DNA from 4 places in the Pseudoalteromonas sp. SG41-1 genome. Region 2 is predicted to be linked to each of the others. Evidence: predicted binding sites of a transcription regulator. Region 2 holds the regulator's gene; each other region holds the start of a gene.
What was found. Region 2 encodes sigma-54, which starts transcription at its own class of promoters, with help from an activator protein. Its sites were predicted from a motif close to GTTGGCACGNNNNTNGNNT; they were not measured.
Positions count from the first base shown of each region.

Region 1: a site for sigma-54 is predicted at 1,305-1,323, ahead of H5203_RS02110 (diacylglycerol kinase family protein). Genes of this name have one in related genera too.
Region 3: a site for sigma-54 is predicted at 1,868-1,886, ahead of H5203_RS17340 (TorF family putative porin). Genes of this name have one in related genera too.
Region 4: a site for sigma-54 is predicted at 1,450-1,468, ahead of H5203_RS04560 (YggN family protein). Genes of this name have one in related genera too.

Region 1 is NZ_JACJFL010000002.1:117,070-120,283, reverse strand. It holds gene H5203_RS02110 (diacylglycerol kinase family protein) at 1-1,267, opposite strand, end outside; gene H5203_RS02105 (branched-chain amino acid aminotransferase) at 1,542-2,543, opposite strand; gene H5203_RS02100 (sigma-70 family RNA polymerase sigma factor) at 2,906-3,214, shown strand, end outside.
Region 2 is NZ_JACJFL010000063.1:14,150-17,363, forward strand. It holds gene lptA (lipopolysaccharide transport periplasmic protein LptA) at 1-69, shown strand, start outside; gene lptB (LPS export ABC transporter ATP-binding protein) at 66-791, shown strand; gene H5203_RS20865 (RNA polymerase factor sigma-54) at 858-2,354, shown strand; gene hpf (ribosome hibernation promoting factor) at 2,383-2,670, shown strand; gene ptsN (PTS IIA-like nitrogen regulatory protein PtsN) at 2,675-3,127, shown strand.
Region 3 is NZ_JACJFL010000039.1:11,979-15,192, forward strand. It holds gene H5203_RS17325 (hypothetical protein) at 1-176, shown strand, start outside; gene H5203_RS17330 (helix-turn-helix transcriptional regulator) at 185-385, shown strand; gene H5203_RS17335 (hypothetical protein) at 534-1,697, shown strand; gene H5203_RS17340 (TorF family putative porin) at 1,987-2,664, shown strand; gene H5203_RS17345 (aldo/keto reductase family oxidoreductase) at 2,799-3,214, opposite strand, start outside.
Region 4 is NZ_JACJFL010000004.1:31,221-34,434, forward strand. It holds gene H5203_RS04545 (LysR family transcriptional regulator) at 1-295, shown strand, start outside; gene H5203_RS04550 (glutathione peroxidase) at 391-882, shown strand; gene H5203_RS04555 (PA3496 family putative envelope integrity protein) at 932-1,120, opposite strand; gene H5203_RS04560 (YggN family protein) at 1,527-2,324, shown strand; gene H5203_RS04565 (PLP-dependent aminotransferase family protein) at 2,408-3,214, opposite strand, start outside.

The sequences.
Region 1 (3,214 bases), on a different contig from region 2:
CGTTATCATCTAGCTGTACTGTGAAATCTTGGGCTTTTTGTTCGCCTAAAGCTTGCCAGAAGCCCTGTAAATATGCGAACTGACCAAGCTCGTTTTTAGTATCCCGATCGGCTTTTTCAATCATGTGTTGTTCAAAGCCAATCCCTGCTAACAGCAGCATTAACTCACCATTGCAATATGCTGTATCCATTTGCTTGGTTTGCCCTTCAATAATCAAATCACATGCTACTTCCACAGGGATCAACTTTGACTTAATTCCCATTAAAACATGTGCTAGAGCATTGGCCGTGCCAAATGGGATAATACCTAATTTACAGTCTGTGTTTACCAAAACACTTGCCACTTCTGCCACTGTGCCATCGCCTCCGCAGGCGATGATCATATCTGGCTTATCAGCTATCGCTTGTTTGGCCAACACAATCCCATTTTTCTCGACTGATGTGATCATCACTTTTAAGTTATAATAAGCAGATAAACGCGCAACAATTAAATGCTCTTTTTGCTGCCATAACTTAGTGCCGGAAACTGGATTAGCAATTAATACCGCTTTATTTTTGATTAATAACTCACCCTTTCTATGGCGTTTAACTAGTTGACGTAGTTGGTGTTTATTTAAATTAGCGGTTTCGCGTGTTTCTTTTATTTGCGCAAGCACTTGATGTACATCAGCCTCCTTATTTTGACTGAGTAAATAAGCCGCCATCACAAACACCGATCGACCACGACCCAACGCACAATGCACCACCACTCGACGATTATCTTTAATATGATGGGCAATCCAGTTAATCGCTTGATTAAGCTGCGAACGTGTTGGGACTCGATGATCAAGCACAGGGATATTTAAATAGTTTATGTTTTCTTGTGTTGATGACCATTCAAGTCCATCAAATTCACAGGTTACATCTAAAATCGCGGTAATACCGTTATCTTTTAAAGTATCTATATCTGAAGGGAATAACCGACAGGCTAAAAATAAGTGTTCGTTAATTTGTTGTAATGGCGGTACTTTATCGTGCTTTCGGCTCCACGCGTTATAAACTTGTGCCCCCAATAAAAAAGGTATGAAAGCCCAACGAATGTAAAACGGGATAACACCGTTTTCTCGTTTACGAAAAATTTTTGCAATATTAAAAAAATAGGCACCGCTTACCAGTAATAAAGATAAAGCCGTCCAATAGAATAGCAGCGAAAAATAGCTAGGACTAACCTGCCACCCCATAATGATAAATACAATTGCCAATAATAAGTAACTTATTGCGGCCCACATAAACGCTCCTTTTGTCGTTAGTTATACCCAAATAGAAATGCAATCTATGCGCCACTAATAAAATTTCACAGAAATAAATATTCATATATATTTCATAGCATTAAGATATCAACTGATTAGTTTAGTGATACTTCCTGTGTTTACATACGTTATTTTTACACACCTTTGCAGCTAACTTACACAGTTGAAAGTATAGATTATTAAATAACTTAGACCATAAAAAAGCCTAGGTTATAAATAACCTAGGCTTTTTATAAAAACATATCGTTTAACTTTACACGTCGATTTTGGTTAACCAGCCATGGGTGTCTGGTGCTTTACCCCATTGAATATCGTTAAGGGCTTGGCGCAAACGCATTGTCGTTGGCCCTGCTTCACCACTGCCCACTTTGTATTCTTTATCATTATGAATAAAAGTACCCACTGGGGTTAATACCGCAGCAGTGCCAGATAAAGCAGCTTCAGTACCCGGTTTTGCAGCACGCTCAAGTAATTCAGTGACTGTAAAATTGCGCTCGGATACTGTCATACCTAAATTTTTAGCGATGGTTAAAATACTGCTGCGCGTCACGCCATGTAAAAAGGTGCTGTCTAGCGCTTTAGTAATAATTTCATTACCATCAATTAAAATAAAGTTTGCGGCACCAGTTTCTTGTACATCACCGCCTGGACAGAATAGAATTTGGTCGGCTTGATGTTGCAAGCGTGCTGCCGTAATGGGTGCTAATGCGCTAGCGTAGTTACCACCGCTTTTGATCATACCCATGTGTGGGGCACAGCGCATACCATCTTCTTCTAACAATACTCGCAGCGCAGTCGCGCCACCAGCAAAGTAATCACCAACAGGTGATAATAGCACATACAATAATGAACTTAATGACGGCACAGCCGCTTTACCAATTGCAGCTTCAGTACCGATATGAGTTGGACGAATATACATAGAGCCCGGTGGTAACGGCGTTTCATCAGCATATTGGCGAACAATATCAATGATCATTTTTTCAAGCATGGCTCCATCAACTTCAGGTAAACTTAATAAATGCGAGCTTTGTTTCATGCGGGCAATGTTAGCGTCCATACGGAAAATATAAACTGAGCCGTCTTCATGGCGAAATGCTTTTAACCCCTCAAAACATGTACTTGAATAGTGAAGAACATGTGCACCAGCATGAAGTTCAATTTTATCTGACGGAACAACAGAGCTTTCGCTCCAAGCGTTATCAGTAAAACGTGCTTGAATCATCTGCGGCATAAATACGGTACCGAATGCGGCCATTTTAATCTCTCTTATGTGGTCTACTTTTACCCCATTGTATGACATTCATGCACCGTTTAACCATAACTAAAACAAGGCATTTATTGTAAGCAACGGGATTTTTTTGCAATTTGGTAAAATTTCAATTTTGTCAGCCATATTGTTTTACTTAAAAGAGTCATTAATCACTTCAAAACTTCGATTGTAAAACCTTGCTACCAAATAGCCGACGGAGCTTCTCAACTTGATAAGCCGTATTTTGCTGCTAGGCTAACTGGTGGAAAAGCATGAAAATAATAGTAAGCACCCATCATTTAGTTGGTTTTTTGCATCCAATTTACATCCTGAAACGTTTACCAACTGACAATAAAAATAGGAACTTTATGGAAACCGACGAATTATTACCTCTACTAAGTGCAACCGCACAGGGCAATAAACAGGCATTTGCTAAATTGTATAATGCCACAAGTGCAAAGCTGTTTGCGATCAGCTTAAAAATGTTAAGCAATCGTGCACATGCTGAAGAAGCGCTACAAGATGCATTTGTGAAAATTTGGCACAATGCATCTGATTATCAAGTAACTAAAGGCACTGTCATCAGCTGGATGATCAGCATTGTTCGTTATCGTAGCTTAGACTCTTTGCGCTATCATAAAGTCCGTAAAGAGCAAGCCCTAGATGACGACTCAGCA
Region 2 (3,214 bases):
AACGATCGCGTACACACTATTTTGGTACCTGTTGACAGTAAAAAAGACAAACCTAAAGGGCAGCCATGAGTATATTAAAAGCTGAATTTTTAGCAAAAAGCTATAAAGGTCGCCAAGTTGTAAAAAGCGTGGGTTTAGAAGTTAGCGCAGGCAGCATTGTTGGCTTACTGGGTCCTAATGGCGCAGGTAAAACCACCACTTTTTATATGATTGTGGGTTTAGTACCTAGCGACAAAGGTAAAATAAGTATTGATGATAATGACATCACTTTACTCCCAATGCACAGTCGCGCACGGTTAGGGATTGGCTACTTACCACAAGAATCATCCATCTTTCGTAAGTTAACTGTTTATCAAAACCTGATGGCTATTTTAGAAACTCGTAAAGAGCTGAATAAACAAGCCAGAGAAGAAGCACTAGACAGCTTACTTGATGAGTTTAGCATTCAACATATTCGCGACAGCCAAGGTATGGCATTATCTGGTGGTGAACGTCGTCGAGTTGAAATTGCACGCGCTTTAGCCGCAAATCCAAAATTTATCTTACTTGATGAGCCTTTTGCTGGCGTTGATCCTATTTCAGTGTTAGATATAAAGAAGATTATTGAACACCTTAAAAACCGTGGTATTGGCGTACTTATTACCGACCACAATGTACGAGAAACCCTTGATGTTTGTGAAAAAGCCTACATAGTTTCTCATGGGGAGTTAATTGCATCAGGTACCCCTGAGCATGTACTTGCCGACCAAACAGTCCGCGATGTTTACCTGGGCGAGCAATTTAGGCTATAAAGCCACGCTCGGCTAAGTATCTGCTAGACTTAACGATGATAACAATAAAAGGATTGTTAGAGATACATGAGGCAATCACTCCAGCTGCGCATGGGCCAGCAACTTACAATGACACCACAGCTGCAACAAGCAATTCGCTTATTGCAACTCAGTACATTGGATCTCCAGCAAGAAATTCAAGAAGCACTCGACAGCAATCCATTGTTAGAGCTAGAAGAGCATGAATATTCAGACGACACGGCTGGTAAAAACGAACAAAAACAAGACAACGATGACTTAACCGTTAGTGCATCAGCAGACGACAAGCCCAGCGAATATGAACAAGAAAGTAGCGAAGCATTAAGCAAAGAGACTTTAAGTGACGAAATGGCTATGGACGTCACCTGGGACGAATACATGAGTGCTGCGCCAAATACGTCATCCGGCCCAATGCCTGAAGATGAGTCAATTTATCAAGGTGCTTCAACTGAAACCCTGCACGAATATCTGATGTGGCAATTACAGCTCACACCTTTTAGTCCAACCGATGAAGCTATTGCCATTGCGATTGTTGAAGCTGTTGACGATTCAGGTATTTTAACCTTGAGCTGCGAAGACATCGCAGAGAGCTTAAATCAAGGTAATAACGAAGAAGAAATCGAACTAGACGAAGTGCAAGCAGTGTTAAAACGCATTCAGTTATTTGACCCTGTTGGTATTGCTGCGCGCAGCCTACAAGAATGTTTATGTATTCAATTAAATCAATTTGATCCTGCAACTCCTTGGATTAGCGAGACTAAAATGATTTTAACTGATCATATCGATTTATTAGCTAGTCGTGACTATCGCACTTTGATGAAAAAGACTAAGCTTAAAGAAGATGAGCTGAAAGAAGTAATGACACTGATCCACAGCCTTAATCCAAAGCCTGCGGATACTATAGTACGCGAAGAATCAGAGTATGTTATACCTGATGTTTCGGTGAAAAAAATTAAAGGTCGCTGGGTGGTTGAACTTAATCCAGACAGCATGCCAAAAATTAGAGTGAACAGCCAATATGCGGCAATGTCACGCTCAGTAAAATCAAGCACTGACAGCCAATTTATACGTTCGCATTTGCAAGAAGCTAAATGGTTTATTAAAAGCCTAGAAAGTCGTAACGAGACGTTACTCAAAGTAACTAACTGCATTGTAAAACAACAGCAGGGATTCTTTGAGCATGGCCCTGAAGCAATGCGACCTATGGTACTAAACGACGTTGCTGAAATGGTTGAGATGCACGAATCAACAATATCTCGCGTAACGACACAAAAGTACATGCATACCCCCCGTGGTATTTTTGAGTTAAAGTATTTTTTCTCAAGTCATGTAAGCACTGAGAACGGCGGCGAATGCTCTTCGACAGCTATTCGAGCATTGATCAGAAAATTGATCAGTGCAGAAAACTCAGCGAAACCATTGAGTGATAGTAAGATTGCAGATATATTGGCAGAGCAAGGTATCAAAGTAGCTAGACGGACTATTGCAAAATACCGCGAGTCGCTGGCTATTCCACCGTCAAATCAACGTAAAAGTTTGATTTAAGGCGTAAAATCACAAGAGGAAAATGCTTATGCAACTAAATTTAACTGGTCGTCACGTAGAAATTACTGATTCATTAAGAGACTATGTAAACAATAAGTTTGCCAAGCTTGAAAGGCATTTTGATCATATCAATAATGTCCATGTTATTCTTGATGTAGAAAAACTAAGCCAAAAAGCAGAGGCCACATTACATGTCAGTGGCGCTGAATTATTTGCCTCGACTGAGCACCAAGACATGTATGCAGCTATTGACGGACTAATCGATAAACTTGATCGTCAAGTAATTAAACACAAAGAGAAGCACGCTCGACACTAACACTATGAAATTAAGCTCACTTATTTGTCAGGACTGCAGTAAAGCTGCGGTCCTTTTTAATAGCAAAAAACGGATCATTGAATTTATAAGCCAATTGGCTCATGAACAGCTCCCTCAGCTATCACAACAAGAAATCCTCAACGCACTACTATCGAGAGAGAAACTAGGTAGTACCGGTATTGGTCGTGGTATTGCTATCCCTCATGGCCGTATGAGTGGTGTTGAAAACCCGCTAGCAATAATTTTAGTGAGTGAATCACCGGTTGATTTTGATGCGATTGATAATCGCCCAGTTGATATATTTGTAGCCCTCATCGTACCAGATGGTGACAGCCAACTTCATTTGAAGACGTTAGCCACAATTGCTGATAAACTCAATAACAAAGATTTTTGTAAACAACTACGTAGCGCAAAAACAGACCAAGATTTGTATCATGTAATTGCAGCTCAGTCGTAGTCATACCAATTGTATTGTATTGAATTAGAGAGTAATTATTGCAACAGGAAAATAGCTCTAGAACAAGGTGGAAATTATGAGATATAG
Region 3 (3,214 bases), on a different contig from region 2:
TAGACACGATAGCCTATAAACATGTTGTACTCGCTCTGCTGTTTAGCATGGGGGCGATATATTTAGCTTCAGATAACCTTGCTGTTGATGTAACACACAGTACCATGGCCACCTTTTACTTAGCTGTTATGAGTTTGGTATATGGCTTTTCAATTTTTTGGCAAAGCCGTGATTAGGAGATAATGTGCAAAACCATATAGCTGAATTTCGCAAAGCCGCTGGGCTTTCACAGCAAGAGCTAGCCGATGCTATCGCCGTTTCACGCAAAACAATCAGCACGGTCGAAACATCACGCTTTACACCTTCAGTGATCATTGCATTGAAGATAGCTCGGCAGTTTGAAACTACTGTGGAGCAGTTATTTTCACTTGAAGAAGCAGATTAACCCCTTTAAATGCAATCTTGTGCAGATTTAACTTATCAAGATTGCATCCCCTGTATTCTCCGGTATGATGCACAGCCCTGTTGTTTTAAGACGTTTTGCGCTAAAATTAAACAACTGAAAAATGTATTTAACCGGAGTACCATCAGGCATGAAAAAATTGCTCATTTCACCTTCACAAATGGCATTAGGCGAACAAGAAGGCCATATTTATCAAAATATTCTAAAGCAGGCTTCTGAAATCAGCTTAAACCTGATGGCGGTGAAAATAGAAAATCATCCTGAAGACTTCTTAGGTTGGTGCTATGAACTACTTAATGCTAGCCGTGACCGTATTAATCATGACTTACTCGAAACCAATCAATTACCAATTTTAAAAAAGCTTAATGACTTATTAGTTTCAGCAATTAGCTTCTTACAATTGAAAACATTACGCGTAGCGCCTTGGCCTGTAGTTAGTGTATTTATAGAGCAACATAAAGATGTGTTAGCCCTTGATGAACAGTTACGCCTTGCCAACTATATAGCTGGTATTCGCGAGCAATCACTGAAAGAGATGATCCCTGAAGATTTATTAGCATTTAGTGGCAAACATACTTCTGCACTGGATCCAAGTAGTTATAATTTTGATGTTGAATGGTTTAGCTCTACTAAAAGCGCCAAAGCTTTTCATCAAATGCTTGCCGACCTGCCTGCATTATTTGATGAAGCATTAGCACATATACCTTTAGAAGGTGAAGTAACTGAAGCTGATTACCAAGAATTTGTGGTCAAATATTTAAAAGCCTTTACTGATAGCAATGAAAAGCCAACGCTTGCACCGGCAACTCGTCTATTAGCAATGCGCCGCCCAGATGTTTTTACACCAATTAATAACACCCGTTTAGATGCACTTTGTTCAGCATTGGCTATTACTAAATTAAATAATCGTGACTTTGCGCGTTATTGGCAGGATATTGTCCAAGCAGTTCATGGTATGTCTTGGTTTAAAATGGCAAGTGGTGACAGCGAGCTGGATCAACAACTTGTTGCAATCAAAGCGTTAATTCCGTGCTTCTTCTACCACGCGGACAAAAACACGCCTGAAAACTCTAACTACATCAAGTTATTGAGTAAACCAAAGCGTACAACAACCACTGGCACTAGAAAAGTGCGTCGTGGTAAAGAGTCTGCTGAAATACTTGTTGATCGCGCACTTGCTGCTGACGATATGCCTGAGCATATTCGCGCAAAGCGTGATTCAATTATCAGCGAAGTACAAAAAGGCCGTGGCGTGAACGAAACAATCAGCCTAATGCGTACTATTTTTGGTTAAACCACAGTAAAAAATACAAAAACCCGCTGCAACTGAGTTGTGCATGCGGGTTTTTTTACGCACCAATAAAGTGCGCAGGCTTCGTAAAAAACAATCTCCTCCTTTCACTATAAATATTTATATCGTTGTTTATAAAGTAATTTAAATATAAATTATTGCTTTTCATTTAACTTGGCACAAGCAGTGCAATTATCCTGGTAGACAACTAAAAATAGGATCCGCAATTATAGACTGCAATCTAATTAATAATTGCGAGCCAAAAAATCAGCATAACAACAGGATACCAAACATGTTAAAACTAAAATCAGCAATTGCGATCAGCACACTTGTACTCATGGGTGCAACATCTACAGCAGCATATGCAGAAGTAACAGCCAATGCCGCAGCAACTTCAAACTACTTATGGCGTGGTCAAGAACAAACCGGTGGTGATGCTGCAATTTCAGGTGGTATTGATTATGCCAACGAATCAGGTTTTTATGCTGGTACTTGGGCTTCAAATGCAAGCTGGGCCGATGAAATGACCTACGAGCTTGATCTCTATGCTGGTTTTGGTGGCGATATTAATGAAAATATGAGCTACGACGTTGGCTACATCTATTACGCTTACCCTGATGCAGCTTCTGGCGCAGACGCTGATTTTTCTGAAATTTACGGTAGCATCAGTATGGGTGGCTTTAGCTTTGGCGCATCAGTTCTTGCAACTTCAGCCGCAAGCGGTGATGGCACAGACTTTGGTGATTCGCTATACCTGACTGCAGATTACGGTTTTGCTGTTGGTACTAATGGCACTGAAATGGCTTTACACTTAGGTCACTACTCTGGTGATTTTATTGGTGATGACGATATCATCGACTACGGCGTATCTATCTCTAAAGATGGCTTCACTTTTGGTCTATCTGATACCGATATGGATGACAGTGATATTAAGGCTTACGTTGCTTTTTCAATGGACTTTAGCCTATAAAAAGAATGTGTTACTTGCTGCAACACTAAGGGCCGTAAGGCCCTTTCTCGATCTTGGTAAGCGGTAAAAGCGACTAAGTTCAGATTTAATGTCAAGACTTACCCTAAACTCAGACTGCTTATAGCTTAAAACTCCTATGGCACACTGTGCCCTGTTGAACCTTGCCAAATACGATACCATTGTTCACGACTGAGTTTTAACTGCTTAGCGGCAACAGCCGATTTAACACGCTCAATGTTGCCAGTGCCCAGTACCACTGATGGGGAACTTGGGTGCATTAATAACCACGCGTAAACCACTTGATCAATAGAACTTGCACCAATTTCGCTGCCGACTTGTTCGAGTACATGACGCAGGCGAATCGCTTTTTCATCATTTTCTGCAAAAATGCGACCGCCAGCCAAAGGTGACCAACACATAGGTTTAATATCAAGTAACTGACATTGGTCTAAACTACCATCATCAAGTGCTTGCATTTCATACGGTGAAAATTCAATTTGATTGGTCACCAATTCAAAATCAAGACGCGACTGCAATAAACTTAGTTGTG
Region 4 (3,214 bases), on a different contig from region 2:
ACGTTGGCGATTTAATTTTGCCGGCGATATTAAAGAGGTAAAAGTTGCCGGCAACTGGCGCAGTAACCATCCGCGCGCACTATTATCTGCGACATTAGCAGGCTTAGGCATTGCCCATTTAGCCACTGATATTGTTGATAAGTATATTGAAAACGGGCAACTAATTACCTTACTTGATGAGTTTCAGGTAACAGACAATGCCTCTTGGTTAGTGTATCCACGTAAAGATTTAATGCCATACAGAGTGCGATTATTGATTGAACATTTACTCAAAAGCTTTAATCATGCAAGTTAAAATAAAATGGTCTATGCAATGTGATGATAATTTAAGCTGTATGTCTATCACAACTCAGGATAGAATTTAACAAACAACAATAACTAGAGAGCAACATGAACGACTTCTATCAACTTTCAGCCAGCAATTTGCAAGGCCAAAGCATTGATTTTTCAGATTTCGCAGGCAAAGTTGTGTTAATTGTCAACACTGCCAGTAAATGTGGCTTCACTCCACAGTACGAAGGTTTACAACAATTACATGCAAAATACGCTGATCAAGGGTTAGTAATTATTGGTTTTCCGTGCAATCAATTCGGCAAACAAGAGCCTGACGGCGCAAAAGAAATAGCGCAAGGTTGTTTAATTAACTACGGTGTTGATTTTGTGATGATGAGTAAAATTGATGTTAATGGCGAAAACGCCCACCCCGTATTCAGGCATTTAAAATCAGCATTACCTGGATTTTTAACCCGCAAAATAAAATGGAATTTTACTAAGTTTTTAGTTGGCCGTGACGGCGAGGCAATTAAACGCTTTGCACCATTTACCAAACCGCAGCAAATCGAAGGTGCTATTATCAAAGCCCTTAAAAGCAGTAATATCTAAACTCTAAAAGCAATAAAGAGGCAAATTGCCTCTTTATTTAAATTATCTCTTAGTCGTTTAAATACTCATCTAAGTCATCATCGCCCAAGTTTTTACGCAAGCGTTTTTGCTCAAGGTAGTCTTCCAACTTTTTCTTAACCTTTTGCTTATTCTTGTCGTGTTGATTACGCCCGACCATTTCGTACTCGTCTTCAACAAAATCGTCATCTAGCGCATCGTAACTAAATGTCTTACCCACAACCCACTCCATAAAGTGTTTGAGACCAATTAAGGATTTTTATCACTATCATTGGTAAATTAAAAATGTTCAGCACTATTTCACCGTATGAAAAAGCACCAAAATAAAGCCATAACGCGATTCTAAAATAGTGTTATGTCGATATTGTGAATAAATAGCGCTAAATTTGAGTTCTGGAAAGTGAGAGTTTTTTATCGAAACGATAAGTATATTTTATGTATCAATGTAAATTAGTCAAAATGACTAAAAAATGGCTTTTTTATAACCTCCTAATACAATTTAAAAATAGCAAAAAACAATTAACCCTTTGTTTTTATTTACTAATAATTATTGGCACTAAACTTGATATGTATTAAATACGTTAAATACGTACTGGTCATAATCAACAAATTAGCAGGAAATAAAAATGAAAAAATTACTATTAATAAGTTCTTTATTCATTGCCACAGGGGCAATGGCACACAATGACAATGAGACGAATATTTCTTTTAGCGGCGACACATGTGACGTTGAATTTAAAAATGATGTGCGTATTAAGCCAAATGAATTAGAAATTTTTACAGCTGATAACCACACTATGACTTTTATAAATAGTGGCGAGTTAATGATTGATGGCCAAACTTTGACACTCAACAGTCAACAACACCAAGCTATCAGTAATTATTCAGACAGTCTGCGTAGCCAATTACCAGAAGTCGCGAACATTGCTCTTGAAGGCGTTAAAATTGCCGGGGTCGCCATTGAAGAAGTCGCCAATGCATTTAATATCGATGGCCTAGATAGCATTAATGAATTAATGGCTGATATTCAGGTAGAAGTACAAAACACCTTTTACCAACAAGGCGCTTTTGTAATGGGCCAACAAAGCTTTAGCCAATTTGGCGAAAACTTTGAAAGCCAATTTGATGAGCAAATAGAAAGCGCTGTACAAGCTGCGATGATGCAATCGATGGGTAGTATTTTAATGGCTGTAGGTTCAGAACTAATGGGCTCTGGTGGCGATATGCAAGCCTTTGAACAACGCATGGAAAATATGGGAGCTGAAATTGAAGCCAAAGTTGAGCAACAAGCTAACCAACTTGAAAAACGCGCTGATGCACTGTGCGGTAATTTTTCAACCATTGCTGATCAAGAGCAACAATTAGTTAAACTAGTTCCAGAATTGAAAGACTACCAATTATTTAGTTATAAACAAAATAACTAACTTGAACTCAGGTTCTAAACGCTAAAAGTTTGATATCCCTTTAGCAGCACTCTTTTTTAAAGGTGCTGCTTTTTTATGCCATGCTATTTCTTCGCTAAATGCACTAACTCACCTAGCTTTATAATAGCTTGTTCAATTTTTTCACCCCATGGCAAACCATAACTTAATCGAATACAACTGCGATATTTATTAGTGGCTGAAAAAATATAGCCCGGAGTAATGCTAATGCCACTTTCTAATGCCAGTTGAAATAGTTTTACACTATCGTAAGCCGCACCTAAATCAATCCAGATCACACATCCGCCTTGCGGATCGCTGATCCTAGCGGTACTCGGAAAGGCCTGTTGTAAACACCAAATCATTCGTTCTTTATTAGAACGTAGACGCTGTCGCAGTAGTTTTATATTACGATCATAATCACCACTAACTATAAATTCATATAACGTCCATTGATTGATCAATGAAGTAGAACAACTCAATGCACGCTTATAGCGACGCGCTTTGGCAGCAAACTTTCCGGCAATCAACCAGCCAACACGATAACTCGGCGCCGCAGTTTTAGAAAACGATGCACAGGTTAATACCAACCCTTTTGTTGAGTAAGCCTGAGCGGGTGTACCGCGCTGCGGGGTAAAATGTAAATCACCATACACATCATCTTCAATTAGCACCACATCTTGAGATTCCAATAACTCTACTAATTGTTTACGCTTATGATCAGGCATAAAACTACCCACAGGATTATTGATCGAAGTAGAGAACACACAGGCTTTAATATCGTGATCATGTAAAGCCTGGCTCAGATCATCAAGCCAGATCCCATCATCAGGACACAGCGGGATCTCGAGCGCCTTGAGGCCCAGACTTTCGATCAATTCAATGATACCAAA